4 regions of the Janthinobacterium sp. PSPC3-1 genome follow, and region 2 is predicted to be linked to each of the others. Evidence: predicted binding sites of a transcription regulator. Region 2 holds the regulator's gene; each other region holds the start of a gene.
What was found. The regulator sigma-54, encoded in region 2, starts transcription at its own class of promoters, with help from an activator protein. The targets are predictions, from matches to a motif close to TGGCANGNAANCTGCTTT.

Region 1 (3,266 bases), on a different contig from region 2:
GCGCCTGCGGCTGGAAATTCTCAATGGAAATGGCAAGCCGGGCATGGCGGCGGCGCTGGCGCGCAGCCTGGCCGGCAGTGACTTGCAGGTGGTTCGTACGGCTAACGCCTCGTCGTTCCGGGTGGCCCGCACGCGCGTGGAATACCGGCCGGCGCAGCGGCAGGCGGCGCGCCAGCTGGCCCGCCAGCTGGGCGGCAATATCGAATTCGCCGCCGCCGATTGCCCTGCCAGCGAACTGCGGCTGATCCTCGGGCGCGATATCGATCCGGCCGTGCTGCACCGCTACTATGTGCAGCAGCTGGAACTGGCGCGCCAGGCGCTGGCGCGGCTCGGGTAGTCCATTATGCAGTGCAAGCCTGGCGCCGGCGCGTGCTCGCCAGCGCCGCCAGGCCGATGCCCAGCAGCAGCAGGGTACCGGGCTCCGGGACTTGCTGCACCACGACGATATCGGTGCGGGTGGACTTGGAAAAGTTCAGGGTGTAGCTGCCGGCCGGCAAGGCAAAATTCGAGGTCAGCGAAAACAGCGCAAAGTCGTTAGTGAACGTGCGCGAGGTGCGCGGATCGTTGGTGCCCGCCGTCACGTTCATGCTGAACGGATCGAGGCTGCCGGTGGTGTGGTTGCCGTTCACGTCGCTGCCATTGTTGGCGTCGCCATCGGGCGCGAACTGGAACACGATGCCGTCGGCGTTGGCGCGCGCGGCGCAGCCGGCGGGGCTGCCGGCATTGCAGGAAATGCTGAAGATATCCATGATCGACACATTCGACTTGTCGCCCAGGGTCGTCACGCTGCTGCGCAGGTCGCGGCGCGCCATGAAACTGAAGGTGATGAAGCCGGCGCTCGACAAGGTCAGGTTGACCGAGCCCGTCAGCGTATCGCCCGCCGTCGACGAGGCGGCGCCCACCGTATCGCGCTGCGCTTCCGACACGGCCCGCATGGTGGCGCCGGCGGTGGTCAGCATATTGCCGAAGGAATGGGCGTCGCCGCGTGCAAACTCCAGCACCGTGCTGTGCGCATAGTTGTTTTGTGGCAGGCCGCTACAACCACCGCCGGCGCATACCTGCAGCACATCGGCATTGGCGGCGGGGCCGGTGTTGACGGCACGCGGATTGACGGCGGCGGCATTTTCAAAATACGTGCTGTCGCTGGCGTTGCGGTTGGCGCCCGTCAGCGACAGGGTGCCGGCGCTGGTGGTGATGCGGAAATTGTTGATATCGTTGACGGCCAGGCCATACGCGCCGGCCTGCGCCTGGCCGGCGGCCAGCAAACCGGCTGCGGCGAGCGCGGCGAACAGGCCTAGGGTTTTGCTTCGTGGGTGATCGACGTTCATCGCAGCCTCGTTATCATGGTCGGTTCAGTCGGGGACATTCAGAAGGGGTATCCGAGTGTCGCTGTCGACGTTGATAAGCAGCTTGCGTGCCAAACAAAAAAATCCAAGTCGAATCAAGGACTTGCGTAAAGCGAACTGAAGGGAAATGCGCTGACTGTAAGAAACACCGACACTGTGCAAAAATAGGCGATGGCAAACAAAACCCCCACCTTTCCCGGCGCGCGCACGGGCCGCGGCCAGGTCCTCGCCGTGCTGCTGTCGAACCGCGACCAGTCCGGCGCCGAACCCCTGCAGGGCCGCGTCTCGCTGGCCGCCATCGTCAAGGCATTGAAACGCAAATATCACTGGCCGATCGAGACGCACAGCTTTCCGGCCAATACGGCGGACGGCCGCGCCAGCTGGGCCACCGTCTACAGCCTGCCGGAAAAAGTGATCGCCGTCGCCCTGGCGGCCGGCGGCCAGGAATGGCTCGACAGCCGCAAGGGCTAGGTTTTACTCCTGCGGCAGCAAGGCCAGCGCCGCGCTGAAGTCGCCCATCGGCTTGCCGCCATTGGCGACCAGTGCCTTGTCGCGCGTGCTCAAGCCGTCAAGCACCGGCAGCGAGAAGCGGTGGGTAATCGCGCGCAGGATCGAGGCCGAGTCGTATTGCGTATGGTCGACCAGGCCCTTCTTCACGTACGGCGAGACCAAAATCGCCGGCACGCGCGTGCCGGGACCCCAGCGGTCGCCCTTCGGTGGCGCGGCATGGTCATAGAAGCCGCCGTTTTCATCGTAGGTGACGATCACCAGCATGTTCTTCCACTGCGGGCTCTTTTTCAACTGCGCGATGACGCTGGCGATATGCGCGTCGCCATCGGCCACGCTGGCGTAACCGGCGTGCTGGTTCAAATTGCCCTGCGGCTTGTAGAAGGTCACCGGCGGCAGCTTGCCGGCGGCCGCATCCGTCATGAACTGGCTGTCGAAATCGCGCAAGTGGGCAGCGCGGTAGGCGGGCGCCTTGACCGGGTCCATGCTGGCGAAATAATTGAACGGCTGGTGGTGGAACTGGAAGTTTGGTGGGCTCGGGAAACTGCTGCCGCGCGCACTGGCCGTGGCCAGCGCCGTGGTGTCCTTCCAGGCGCCCGCATACCAGGCCCAGTCGATGTTCTTTCCGGATAACAAGTCGCCAATATTCGTCTGCGTCTGCTGCGGCAAGGTATTGGCCTTGGTGGTATCGGCATACAGCTTGCTGCTGTCGCCGGACGCCGGTGCATTGCTGCTGGGCTGGAAAGCCGGCTGCATGGTGTTGACGGCGTAGAACATGCCGCTGCTGTCGGCCGGCGTCAGCGTGTTGTCGTTGGCGTAGACTGGCGCGCCATTGAGCACCGTGGCCGGCGCGGTGGCGGCCGGCGTCAGGCGCACGAAGTTGCCCTTGGCGTCGACATCGATCTTCGAGATCGAAGCCTTGGCGACAGAGGTGTCCGCGTTCGGATAAGTCGGCGCGCAGGCGCAGATCAGGTACTGGTGCGTCAGGAACGAGCCGCCGAAGGCGCCGATGAACAGGTTGTCGGCCAGCGCGTACTGTTTGGCGATATCCCACAGCTTCATCTTGCTGCCGTCGTAGTAGCCCATGGTGAGGCCGCCCGCATCGGAATAGGCCGCGAACTTGTCGTTGGCGCCGCCATTGATCTGCATCTGGTTGTTGTAGAAGCGGTGCACCAGGTCGCGCGTGATCACCGATTGCGGCAGGCTGATCGGGCTGTTGGCATCGTCGATCTGGAACGGCTTGTTGGGCAGGTTGGCCGATTGCGCCTGCGTGATCACGGTGCTCTGGCCGGCGGCCGTCATGCCGCCCCAGGTCGGTGGCAGCACGGGCAGGGTGCTGTTGTCGATATCCTTTTGCGCCACATAGCCGCCGGTCGAAGTCGGGTTGACACCCGGCACGCCGTTGGCGCCCGG
Region 2 (3,266 bases):
AACCAGCAGGCTCGGTGTCGCGGTCGACGCACGCAGTGCCGAATCGCTGGCCAACCTGCCACACAATGTGTCACTGCTGCGTGCGCAGGGGCATGATGTCAAGGTGCTGTTTCTGACCGCCACCACGCACTCGCTGGTGGCGCGCTTTTCGGAAACGCGGCGCAGCCATCCTTTGTCGCATGAGTTGCTTCCAGGTGAGAATCCGGCCAGCCGCCGCACGCTGATCGAATGCATTTCGGAGGAGCGCGAGCGGCTGTCGGCGATCCAGCAACTGGGCCATGTGATCGATACTTCGGAACTGAGCGCCAACAAGCTGCGCGCCTGGGTCAAGGATATCGTCGCCTCCGAACGCGCGCCGCTGACCCTGTTCTTCGAGTCGTTCGCCTTCAAGCTGGGCGTGCCGCTGGATGCCGATTTCGTGTTCGACGTGCGGGCCCTGCCCAATCCGTATTACGACCTGGCGTTGCGGCCGCTCGATGGCCGCGATGCGCCCGTGATCGCTTTTCTGGACGCCCAGCCCAGCGCGCTGGAACTGTTTGCGGATATCCGCGATTTCGTGGAAAAGTGGCTGCCGTCGTTCAAGTCCGACAACCGCAGCTATCTGACGGTCGCACTCGGCTGCACGGGTGGCCAGCACCGTTCGGTGTATATGGCGGAACACCTGGCGCAGTATTTTGCCGACCGCGAACGGGTCGTGCTGCGCCACCGCGAGCGTAACTGAGCCGGAAAAATGGGCGCAAAAAAGGGCGCGAAGATAAAACAGCGCGCCCTTAGTTGATCACAACAATCTGGAGCGGCAGGCCTAGACGGCGGCGGCTTCTTCAGGAGTGTTGTCTGGCAGATGCTTGATCGCCTCTTTACCGTGCCCTTGCACTTTGGTTTTGTACTTCATCACTTGCCGGTCCAGCTTGTCGATCAGGCTGTCGATCGCGGCATACAGGTCTTGCGCCAGGCTTTCCACGTAGACGGTCTTGCCGCTCAGTCGCAGATTCACTTCGGCCTTCTGGCGTTTTTCTTTCTCTTTGAGGTTGTCGACGGTCAGAATCACGGCAATATCGATAACGTGATCGAAATGGCGTTTCACGCGCTCCAGTTTGGTTTGTACGTATTCACGGATGGCTGGTGTCACTTCGAGATGATGTCCGCTGATGGTGAGATTCATACACACTCCTAAAGATGATCGGGTTCGTGCGGTGTCCATCGTTCCGGCCCGCAGAGGAACCGAAAAAACTACAAAGACTTACGCAGACTCACTGGCGGAATTTTCAACGCTTCCCGGTATTTGGCAACAGTACGTCGCGCAATCACCATGCCTTGTTCCCCCAGCATGTCCGCAATCTTACTGTCGGATAAAGGATTTTTAGGGTTCTCTGCTCCTGTCAATTGCACGATCAAGGCCCGTATCGCCGTCGATGACGCCTCCCCTCCTGCTTCGGTGGCGACGTGGCTGCCAAAGAAATACTTCAACTCAAACATTCCATGCGGGGTCAGCATGTACTTTTGGGTTGTTACCCGCGAGATAGTACTCTCGTGTAAACCCAGTGTATCAGCTATTTCGCGAAGCACAAGTGGCCGCATGGCAACTGCGCCGTGCGAGAAAAAATCCTTTTGCCGTTCCACGATCGCCTGCGCCACGCGCAGGATGGTGTCGAAGCGCTGGCGCATGTTCTTGATCAGCCACTTGGCTTCCTGCAACTGCGCACCCATGCCGCCTTCGCCCTTGCCCTGCTTGAGCAGGTTGGCGTACATGGCGTTCACGCGCAGGCGCGGCATGACGTCATTGTTGAGCGATACCTGCCAGCCATTGCGGGCCCGCTTGACCACCACGTCCGGCACCACGTAATCGGACACGTCGGAAGCGAACACGGCGCCCGGATGCGGGTTGCACAAGCGAATCACGGTCTGTGCTTCGCGCAAGTCTTCATCGTCGCAGTCGAGGGCTTTCTTGAGCTTGTTGAAGTCGCGCTGGGCGAACCAGGTCAGGTGTTTCTCGACGATGTTCAAGGCCATGCGCCGCGTCACCAGCGCCACCTGCGGCAAGCGTTTGATCTGCAGCGCCAGGCATTCGGACGCATTGCGCGCACCCACGCCGGCCGGGTCGAAACTTTGCAGCAGCGACAGCGCCGTGCGCAGCTCATCCGCATCGACTTCCAGTTCTTCCGGCAGGCGCGCCAGGATATCGTCGAGCGGCTCTTCCAGGTAGCCATTGTCGTCGAGCGCATCGATGATCAATTCCACCAGCGCGCGGTCGCGCAGCTCCAGCACGGTCACGCGCATCTGTTCCATCAGGTGTTCGCGCAAGGTGCAGTGATGGGCCTCCAGTTGCGGACGGGAATCCTCGTCATCGGGCGCCTTGCCGCGGCTGGCCTCGTTCCAGTCGCTGTCGCCGCCCTCGGACGCGGCCGTGCTCTCGCCGCCATCGCCGTCAAACGACTCCGCTTCGGCGGCTGGCGCCGGCGCTTCCTGGCCCGGCGGCGCCGGTGGCGCTTCGCCGGGGGCGGCGGTCGAACTCAGGGCGCCATCGGACAGCAGGCGCAGCGAGCGGTCGAGCGGATCGTCGAGCCGTTCCAGCAAGGGATTATCGGTCAGCAATTGCTCCAGCTCCTGGTGCAATTCCAGCGTGGACAGTTGCAGCAGGCGTATCGATTGCTGTAATTGCGGCGTCAGTGCCAGGTGCTGCGAGGTGCGCAGTTGCAGGGATTGTTTCATTGGCTTACATGCGGAAGTGTTCGCCCAGATACACCCGGCGTACCGACTCGTTGGCGATGATGTCGTCGGGCCGGCCCGACGCCAGCACCGAGCCCTGGTTGATGATGTAGGCGCGGTCGCAGATGCCCAGCGTTTCGCGCACATTATGGTCGGTGATCAGCACGCCGATATTGCGTTCCTTCAAAAACCGCACGATGCGCTGGATTTCGATCACGGCGATCGGATCGACGCCGGCGAACGGTTCGTCGAGCAGCACGAAACGCGGGTCGGTGGCCAGCGCGCGGGCGATTTCCACGCGGCGCCGCTCGCCGCCCGACAGCGACAGCGCCTGGTTTTCGCGCAGCTTTTCAATTTGCAAGTCGGCCAGCAGTTTGTCGAGGCGTTCTTCGATTTCGGCCTTTTTCAGGGGCCGGCCGTCGACTGTCTGGATTTCCAGCACGGCGCGGATATTGTCTTCCACCGTCAGCTTGCGAAACACCGACGCTTCCTGCGGCAGGTAGGACAGGCCCATCTGCGCGCGGCGGTGGATCGGCAGGCTGGAAATGTCGACGCCGCTG
Region 3 (3,266 bases), on a different contig from region 2:
GTGGTCAACGTACCGCGCACGGCGCGCGCGTTTTCGCGGGCGCCCGTCAGGCAGGCGAGGATGGACGACGGATTGTTCGGATCGCGCACCATGAAGTCGAGCACGTCGCGCGTATGGAAGCGGCCGTACTTGGCATCGTAGGCGCTTTGCAGTTCGGAAATGCCCAAGGTGGCGCGCCAGCCTTGCTCGGCGTCTTCCTGCGATTGCGGCAGCATCGAGGTCTGCATGTTGACGTCGAGCATGCGGGCCGTGTTTTCGGCGCGTTCGGTGTAGCGGGCCATCCAGAACAGGTGATCGGCGGTGCGGCTCAGCATTATTTGTCTCCAGCGAAAGATTTTTCCAGTACCCAGGTATCCTTGGTGCCACCCCCTTGCGAGGAATTGACCACCAGCGAGCCTTCGCCCAGCGCCACGCGGGTCAGCCCGCCCGGCACCATCGAGATGGTCTTGCCCGACAACACGAAGGGGCGCAGATCGATATGGCGCGGCGCGATGCCCGATTCCACATAGGTGGGGCAGGCCGACAGGGCCAGCGTGGGCTGGGCAATATAGCCGCTGGGGTTGGCCAGCAGGCGCTGGCGGAAATCCTCGATCTGCGCAGTGGTCGAGGCCGGCCCCACCAGCATGCCGTAGCCGCCGGCGCCGTGCACTTCCTTGACCACCAGCTTGGGCAGGTTGGCCAGCACGTAGCTGAGGTCGGCCGATTTGCGGCACTGGTAGGTCGGCACGTTGTTGAGGATCGGTTCTTCCGACAGGTAGAACTTGATCATGTCGGGCACGAACGGGTAGATCGACTTGTCGTCGGCCACGCCGGTGCCGATCGCGTTGGCCAGGGTGACCCTGCCGGCGCGGTACACCGACAGCAGGCCAGGCACGCCCAGCGAGGAGTCCGAGCGGAAGGCCAGCGGATCGAGGAAATCGTCGTCGACGCGGCGGTAGATCACGTCCACCCGTTTCGGTCCGCGCGTGGTGCGCATGTAGACCGAATTGTCGTTGACGAACAGATCCTTGCCTTCGACCAGCTCCACGCCCATCTGCTGGGCCAGGAAGGCATGTTCGAAATAGGCCGAGTTGTACATGCCCGGCGTCATCACCACCACGGTCGGGTCGTCGACGCCCATCGGCGCCACCGAACGCAGGTTGTCGAGCAGCATGTCCGGGTAATGGTCGACCGGGGCGATGCGATTGCGCGCGAACAGTTCCGGGAACAGCCGCATCATCATCTTGCGGTCTTCCAGCATATAGGACACACCGGACGGCACGCGCAGATTGTCTTCCAGCACATAGAATTCGCCCTGGCCGGCGCGCACGATATCGACGCCGGCGATATGCGCATAGATATCGGAGGCGACCGAGATGCCCTGCATTTCCGGGCGATATTGGGCGTTCTTGTAGATCTGCTCGGCGGGGACGATGCCAGCCTTGATGATGTTCTGCTCATGATAGATATCATGGATGAACATGTTCAGGGCCTTGACCCGCTGCACCAGGCCGGTTTGCATCTGCGCCCATTCGTCGGCGGGAATAATCCGGGGAATCGTGTCGAACGGAATCAGGCGTTCCGTGCCGGCATCGTCGCCATACACGGCGAACGTGATGCCCACGCGGCGAAACGTCAGGTCGGCCTCGGCCCGCTTGCGGGCGATGGTCTCCGGCGATTGCTGCTCCAGCCATTGATGGAATTCACGATAATGTTCACGCACCTTGCTTTCGGTACCCAACGCATCTGCCGTCATTTCATTGAAAAAATTCGCCATATTATGATTTCCCCTAGAGCCTGGTTGTAACATTACCTCAGCACGAAGCGTGCCAGAGAGAATATGACAGAAAAGACCATTATTAATGCACCAATGTGTGCGCTGCACCGCATTGGTGCGCCGGGAATGGCGAGACGGGCGGTATTGGGGCTGCCGCAGGCCGGGAATCAGGCGGCCGGCTGGACGTAAGGACGGCAGTCGACGGGCAGGTCGAGGATGAAGGAAGTGCCGGTGGCGGGCGCGCTGTCGACGGCGACGCTGCCGCCATGGCTCTCGGCCACATTCTGCACATAAGGCAGGCCGATGCCCCAGCCCGGTGCGGGCGCGTGGTTGTCGCGCCGCAGATAATCGAAGATGCGCGTCATCTGCTCTTCGGCAATGGCCGGTCCGCTATTGTGTACGGTAACGATCACGCGCCCGTGCGCCTGCTCCAGCCGCAACTCGATGACGCCGTCATCGCCGTACTTGACGGCATTGCCGAGCAGGTTTTCCAGCGCGCGGCGCAGCGAATTTTCGCACCACCAGCCCATGACGCCCGTGCCCGTCACGCGGCATTTGCCCGGCTGCTGCAGATTGACCTGGCCGCAGACGGACTGCGCCAGCGGCAGCAGGTCGAATTGCGTCAGCACCAAGGGCAGTTGCTGGCCCCGGTGATAGCTGAGTGTGTCGAGCAATTCCTCGATCATGGTGTCGAGCCGCTTGCCATGGTCGACGATGCGCTGCGTCAGGTCCGCCACTTTTTCCGGCTCCAGCCCGGCCTGGCGTTGCAGCAATTGCGCGCTGATCAGTATCACCGACAGCGGGTTGCGCATGTCGTGCGACAGGCCGGCGGCGATGCGGCGCTGGAAACTGTCGTGCATGGCCGTGAATTCGCGTATCGCATCGCGGATGGCGATGTCGATCGAGGCGTGCAGGATGGCCCAGTCGCGGCGCCGCAAGGGCAGGCCTGCCGCCAGCGCCGCGTCGGCAAAGCAGTCGCGGAAGATCTGGTATTCCTGGATCACCTGTTCCGGGCCGTAGCTGGTCATGCGCGCCCGTTCATTGCCATGCACGGCGGGCACATTACTGTTGCTGGCGGCGGTCTGGCGCGGGTTGCCGGCTGACAGCGCCTCGGCCAGGTGGTCGAAAAAGGCCGGCAAGGTATCGATCAGTATCGGTGGCAGCAATTGCGCGGCGCCGCGCACGCTGGCGCGCACGCGATGTTCCCATTCGTGCAGCACGGCGTCGCGCAGGTCGGCAATGCGCTGCGTGCGCAGGCGCGAACGTGGATGTGGACGCGCGGCAGAGAAAACAGGATCGTGGGCAAGTGACAAGCTGGCTCCGCAAGGCTGCGCGCAGCGGTGCGGTCCGATGCGCGGCCCTCCAGTATCCTACAAATGCGCAGGCTTATTGGGCCGATGAAGGACTGCCGCGCTGCTGCATGATATCGATCAATTGTGCGATCGATTCCGACCAGGCGGCCAGCGAAAAGTTTTGCGGATCGTCGTGGCCGTTCGCATAACCTGTGTCG
Region 4 (3,266 bases), on a different contig from region 2:
CGCAATACGCGGTGATAAGTACGTGCCGACCAGTGCAGGCGCAGCATGGCGCCGTGCAGCAGTTGCTCGCCAGAGGCATCGAGCTGGCAATGCAGCGCGATTTGCTGGTTGTCCAGCTGATGGTTGGCCTTGCCCTGGCGCGCCAGCTGTACGGCAAACGCGGCCGCCACGCGCGCGGCGATCGCCGCCGTGCTTTCGCCGGCAACCGCTTTCCCGCCCAGCATGACTGGCGCCATGGCCGGCACTTCGATTTGCAAATCAATGCGGTCGAGCAGCGGACCCGACAGCCGGCCATGGTAGCGCAGCACGGCGTCCGGGGTGCAGCGGCAGCGGCCGGAGGCATGACCCAGATAACCGCAGGGGCAAGGATTCATGGCGGCGATCAATTGAAAACGGGCTGGAAACTCGGCCTGGCGCGCGGCGCGCGAAATGCTGATGATGCCGGACTCCATCGGCTGGCGCAGCACGTCGAGTACCCGGCGGTCGAATTCGGCGATTTCATCGAGAAACAGCACACCGCAATGCGCCAGCGAAATTTCACCGGGCCGCGGCACATTGCCGCCACCGACCAGGGCCACGCCGGATGCCGTCTGGTGCGGTGCGCGATACGGCCGGCGTTTCCAGTTTTCCACCTTGAAGTTGCCGCCCAACGAATGCACGGCCGCCGCTTCCAGCGCTTCTTCATCGCTCATCAAAGGCAGGATGCCGGGAAAGCGGCTGGCCAGCATGGTCTTGCCGGCGCCGGGCGGGCCCACCATCAACAGGCTGTGACCGCCGGCGGCCGCCACCTCCAGCGCCCGCCGCGCATGGTGCTGGCCTTGTACCTCGGCAAAGTCGGGATAGGAAAAATGTGGCGCCAGCAAGGTCGGCTGGTGCCGCTGCAGGGCGGTGCGCTGGTCGCGCGCGGCGAAATGGGCGCACACTTCGAGCAGGCTGTGCGCCGGATAAATGCTGGCGTTCGGCACCAGCGCCGCTTCGTCGGCATTTGCGTGCGGCAAAATGAAGGCGCGCGGCGCGCCACTCTTGCCGCGCTGCATGGCAAACGTCATCGCCAGCGCGCCACGGATGGGCCGCAACTGTCCCGACAGCGACAGCTCGCCGGCAAATTCATATTCATGTAATTGTTCGGCGGGCAGCTGGCCCGAAGCGGCCAGGATGCCCAGCGCGATTGGCAGGTCGAAGCGCCCCGATTCTTTCGGCAGGTCGGCTGGTGCCAGGTTGGCCGTGATGCGCCGGGCTGGCATCTCGAAGCCGCAATTTTGCAGCGCCGCACGCACGCGGTCGCGCGACTCCTTGACCTCGGTATCGGGCAGGCCCACGATGGTAAACGAAGGCAGGCCGTTGGCGAGGTGTACCTCGACATTGACCTCGGGTGCTTCCATGCCAGCCAGTGCGCGGCTTTTCAAGACTGCCAGGCTCATGCCATCTCCCTGCACCGCGGTGCGCGGGCAGGATCAGTCTAGTGCTTGCCCTGGCGTGGCGCTTGACGTTCGCCAGTACTGGTGCTTTGCTGCTTTACAGCGCCTTGCTGACATTGACTGTCTTGCTGTCGTTCAGGCGTGCTTCGAGTTCGATCACGCGCAGTTCCAGCGCATCGAGTTTGGCGCGCGTCTTGGCCAGCACTTGCGCCTGGATATCGAATTCCTCGCGCGTGACCAGATCCAGGCGGGCGAAGCCCTGGGTCATCATCGACTTCACATTCTTCTCGATATCCTTGGCCGGCGAATTTTCGATAGCCTGGTGGATCTTGCCCTGCAAATCGTTAAAGAAAGTATTCATGTCCATGGTATGTCCTTAGTGGTGCTGCACGTGCGTCGCACCATTGCGGTGCACGTCAGCTTTAATGTGGTGCGAAAGTGGGCGGTTCAACAAGATTCCTCAGCTAGGTTGCGTATTTCCAGGGGCTTGCAAGGTATGTATGGACGGAAATGCAGCTGTCAAGGTGGCAATGAAGCTGGCACGCATTCTGCTAAAGAGTTAATGAACGCTTTGTGATCGCCAGACCAGATTTTAAACCTCAACCGCTTTAAAAGTTCAATAAAAGGGAATCGCCATGAAGAATCTGTCCAAGAGCATGACTGTAGCAGCTACGCTGGCATTTGCCATGTCCGCCATGTGTGGCACTGCCATGGCGCAGGAAGCGGCCGCGGCTCCAGCCGCAGCCGAGGCAGTACCTGACAATGTGGTGGCGTACAACGTTGCCCTGACCACCGACTACCGCTATCGTGGCGTGTCGCAAACGCGTTTGAAACCGGCCATCAGCGGCGGTGCCGACTACACGCACAATCCGACCGGTCTGTACGTTGGTACCTGGCTGTCGAGCATCAAGTGGATCAAGGACGGTGGTGGTGACACGAATATCGAATGGGATGTCTACGGCGGCAAGCGCGGTGATATCACCGATGGCGTCAGCTACGATGTGGGCGGCCTGTATTATTTCTACCCGTCGAATGGCCTGAGCACCAACGCCAACACTTTCGAGCTGTATGGCCAGGTCGGTTTTGGCCCGGTCTACATCAAGTACTCGCACTCGACCACCAATCTGTTCGGCGTGGCTGACAGCAAGAACAGCGGTTACCTCGACGTCGGCGCCAATGTCGAAGTGCATGACGGCTACATGTTGAATCTGCATGCAGGACGTCAGAAGGTGGAGCATAACAATTCCCTCAGCTATAACGATTTCAAGATCGGCGTGACGAAAGACTTCGGCGTGGCCACCGTGTCGCTGGCAGCCGTCAAGGCGAATATCGAATCGTTCGCGCCGAATGGCAAGAACCTGGCCAAAACCGGCCTGGTATTGTCTGTTTCCAAAACTTTTTAAGCGAGATTGCCATGAAAATGATTACCGCGATCATCAAGCCCTTCAAGCTGGACGAAGTGCGTGAAGCCTTGTCGGCTATTAATGTGCAAGGCATTACCGTCACGGAAGTGAAGGGTTTTGGCCGTCAGAAAGGTCACACGGAACTGTACCGTGGCGCCGAGTACGTGGTCGATTTCCTGCCAAAAACCAAGATCGAAGCGGCCGTCGATGACGCCATCGTCGACCAGGCCATCGAAGCGATCGAAGGTGCCGCGCGTACCGGTAAAATCGGCGATGGCAAGATTTTCGTGACCACTCTGGAACAAGTCATCCGAATCCGTACCGGTGAAACCGGCAACGAAGCGCTCTAAGGGGAATATTGATGCGTAAAAATATAACAAAATTGCTAGCTGGGGTAGCCTGTCTGTTTGCATTTGGCGTCTCCGCGCCAAGCTTTGCCGATGCA

Region 1: a site for sigma-54 is predicted at 1,403-1,420, ahead of ACP7B7_RS14095 (EDSAP-1 family PEP-CTERM protein). Genes of this name have one in related genera too.
Region 3: a site for sigma-54 is predicted at 1,794-1,811, ahead of ACP7B7_RS18605 (circularly permuted type 2 ATP-grasp protein). Genes of this name have one in related genera too.
Region 4: a site for sigma-54 is predicted at 1,956-1,973, ahead of ACP7B7_RS25265 (TorF family putative porin). Genes of this name have one in related genera too.

What each region holds. Positions count from the first base shown of each region.
Region 1 covers NZ_JAFCTQ010000011.1:116,386-119,651, reverse strand. The annotation lists gene ACP7B7_RS14100 (LytR C-terminal domain-containing protein) at 1-337, shown strand, start outside; gene ACP7B7_RS14095 (EDSAP-1 family PEP-CTERM protein) at 342-1,328, opposite strand; gene ACP7B7_RS14090 (hypothetical protein) at 1,518-1,817, shown strand; gene acpA (acid phosphatase) at 1,821-3,266, opposite strand, start outside.
Region 2 covers NZ_JAFCTQ010000002.1:271,106-274,371, forward strand. The annotation lists gene rapZ (RNase adapter RapZ) at 1-721, shown strand, start outside; gene hpf (ribosome hibernation-promoting factor, HPF/YfiA family) at 803-1,162, opposite strand; gene ACP7B7_RS03430 (RNA polymerase factor sigma-54) at 1,231-2,709, opposite strand; gene lptB (LPS export ABC transporter ATP-binding protein) at 2,714-3,266, opposite strand, start outside.
Region 3 covers NZ_JAFCTQ010000018.1:29,114-32,379, reverse strand. The annotation lists gene ACP7B7_RS18610 (alpha-E domain-containing protein) at 1-314, opposite strand, end outside; gene ACP7B7_RS18605 (circularly permuted type 2 ATP-grasp protein) at 314-1,756, opposite strand; gene ACP7B7_RS18600 (sensor histidine kinase) at 1,924-3,069, opposite strand; gene ACP7B7_RS18595 (hypothetical protein) at 3,143-3,266, opposite strand, start outside.
Region 4 covers NZ_JAFCTQ010000033.1:59,502-62,767, reverse strand. The annotation lists gene ACP7B7_RS25275 (YifB family Mg chelatase-like AAA ATPase) at 1-1,421, opposite strand, end outside; gene ACP7B7_RS25270 (accessory factor UbiK family protein) at 1,516-1,785, opposite strand; gene ACP7B7_RS25265 (TorF family putative porin) at 2,105-2,821, shown strand; gene ACP7B7_RS25260 (P-II family nitrogen regulator) at 2,833-3,171, shown strand; gene ACP7B7_RS25255 (ammonium transporter) at 3,183-3,266, shown strand, end outside.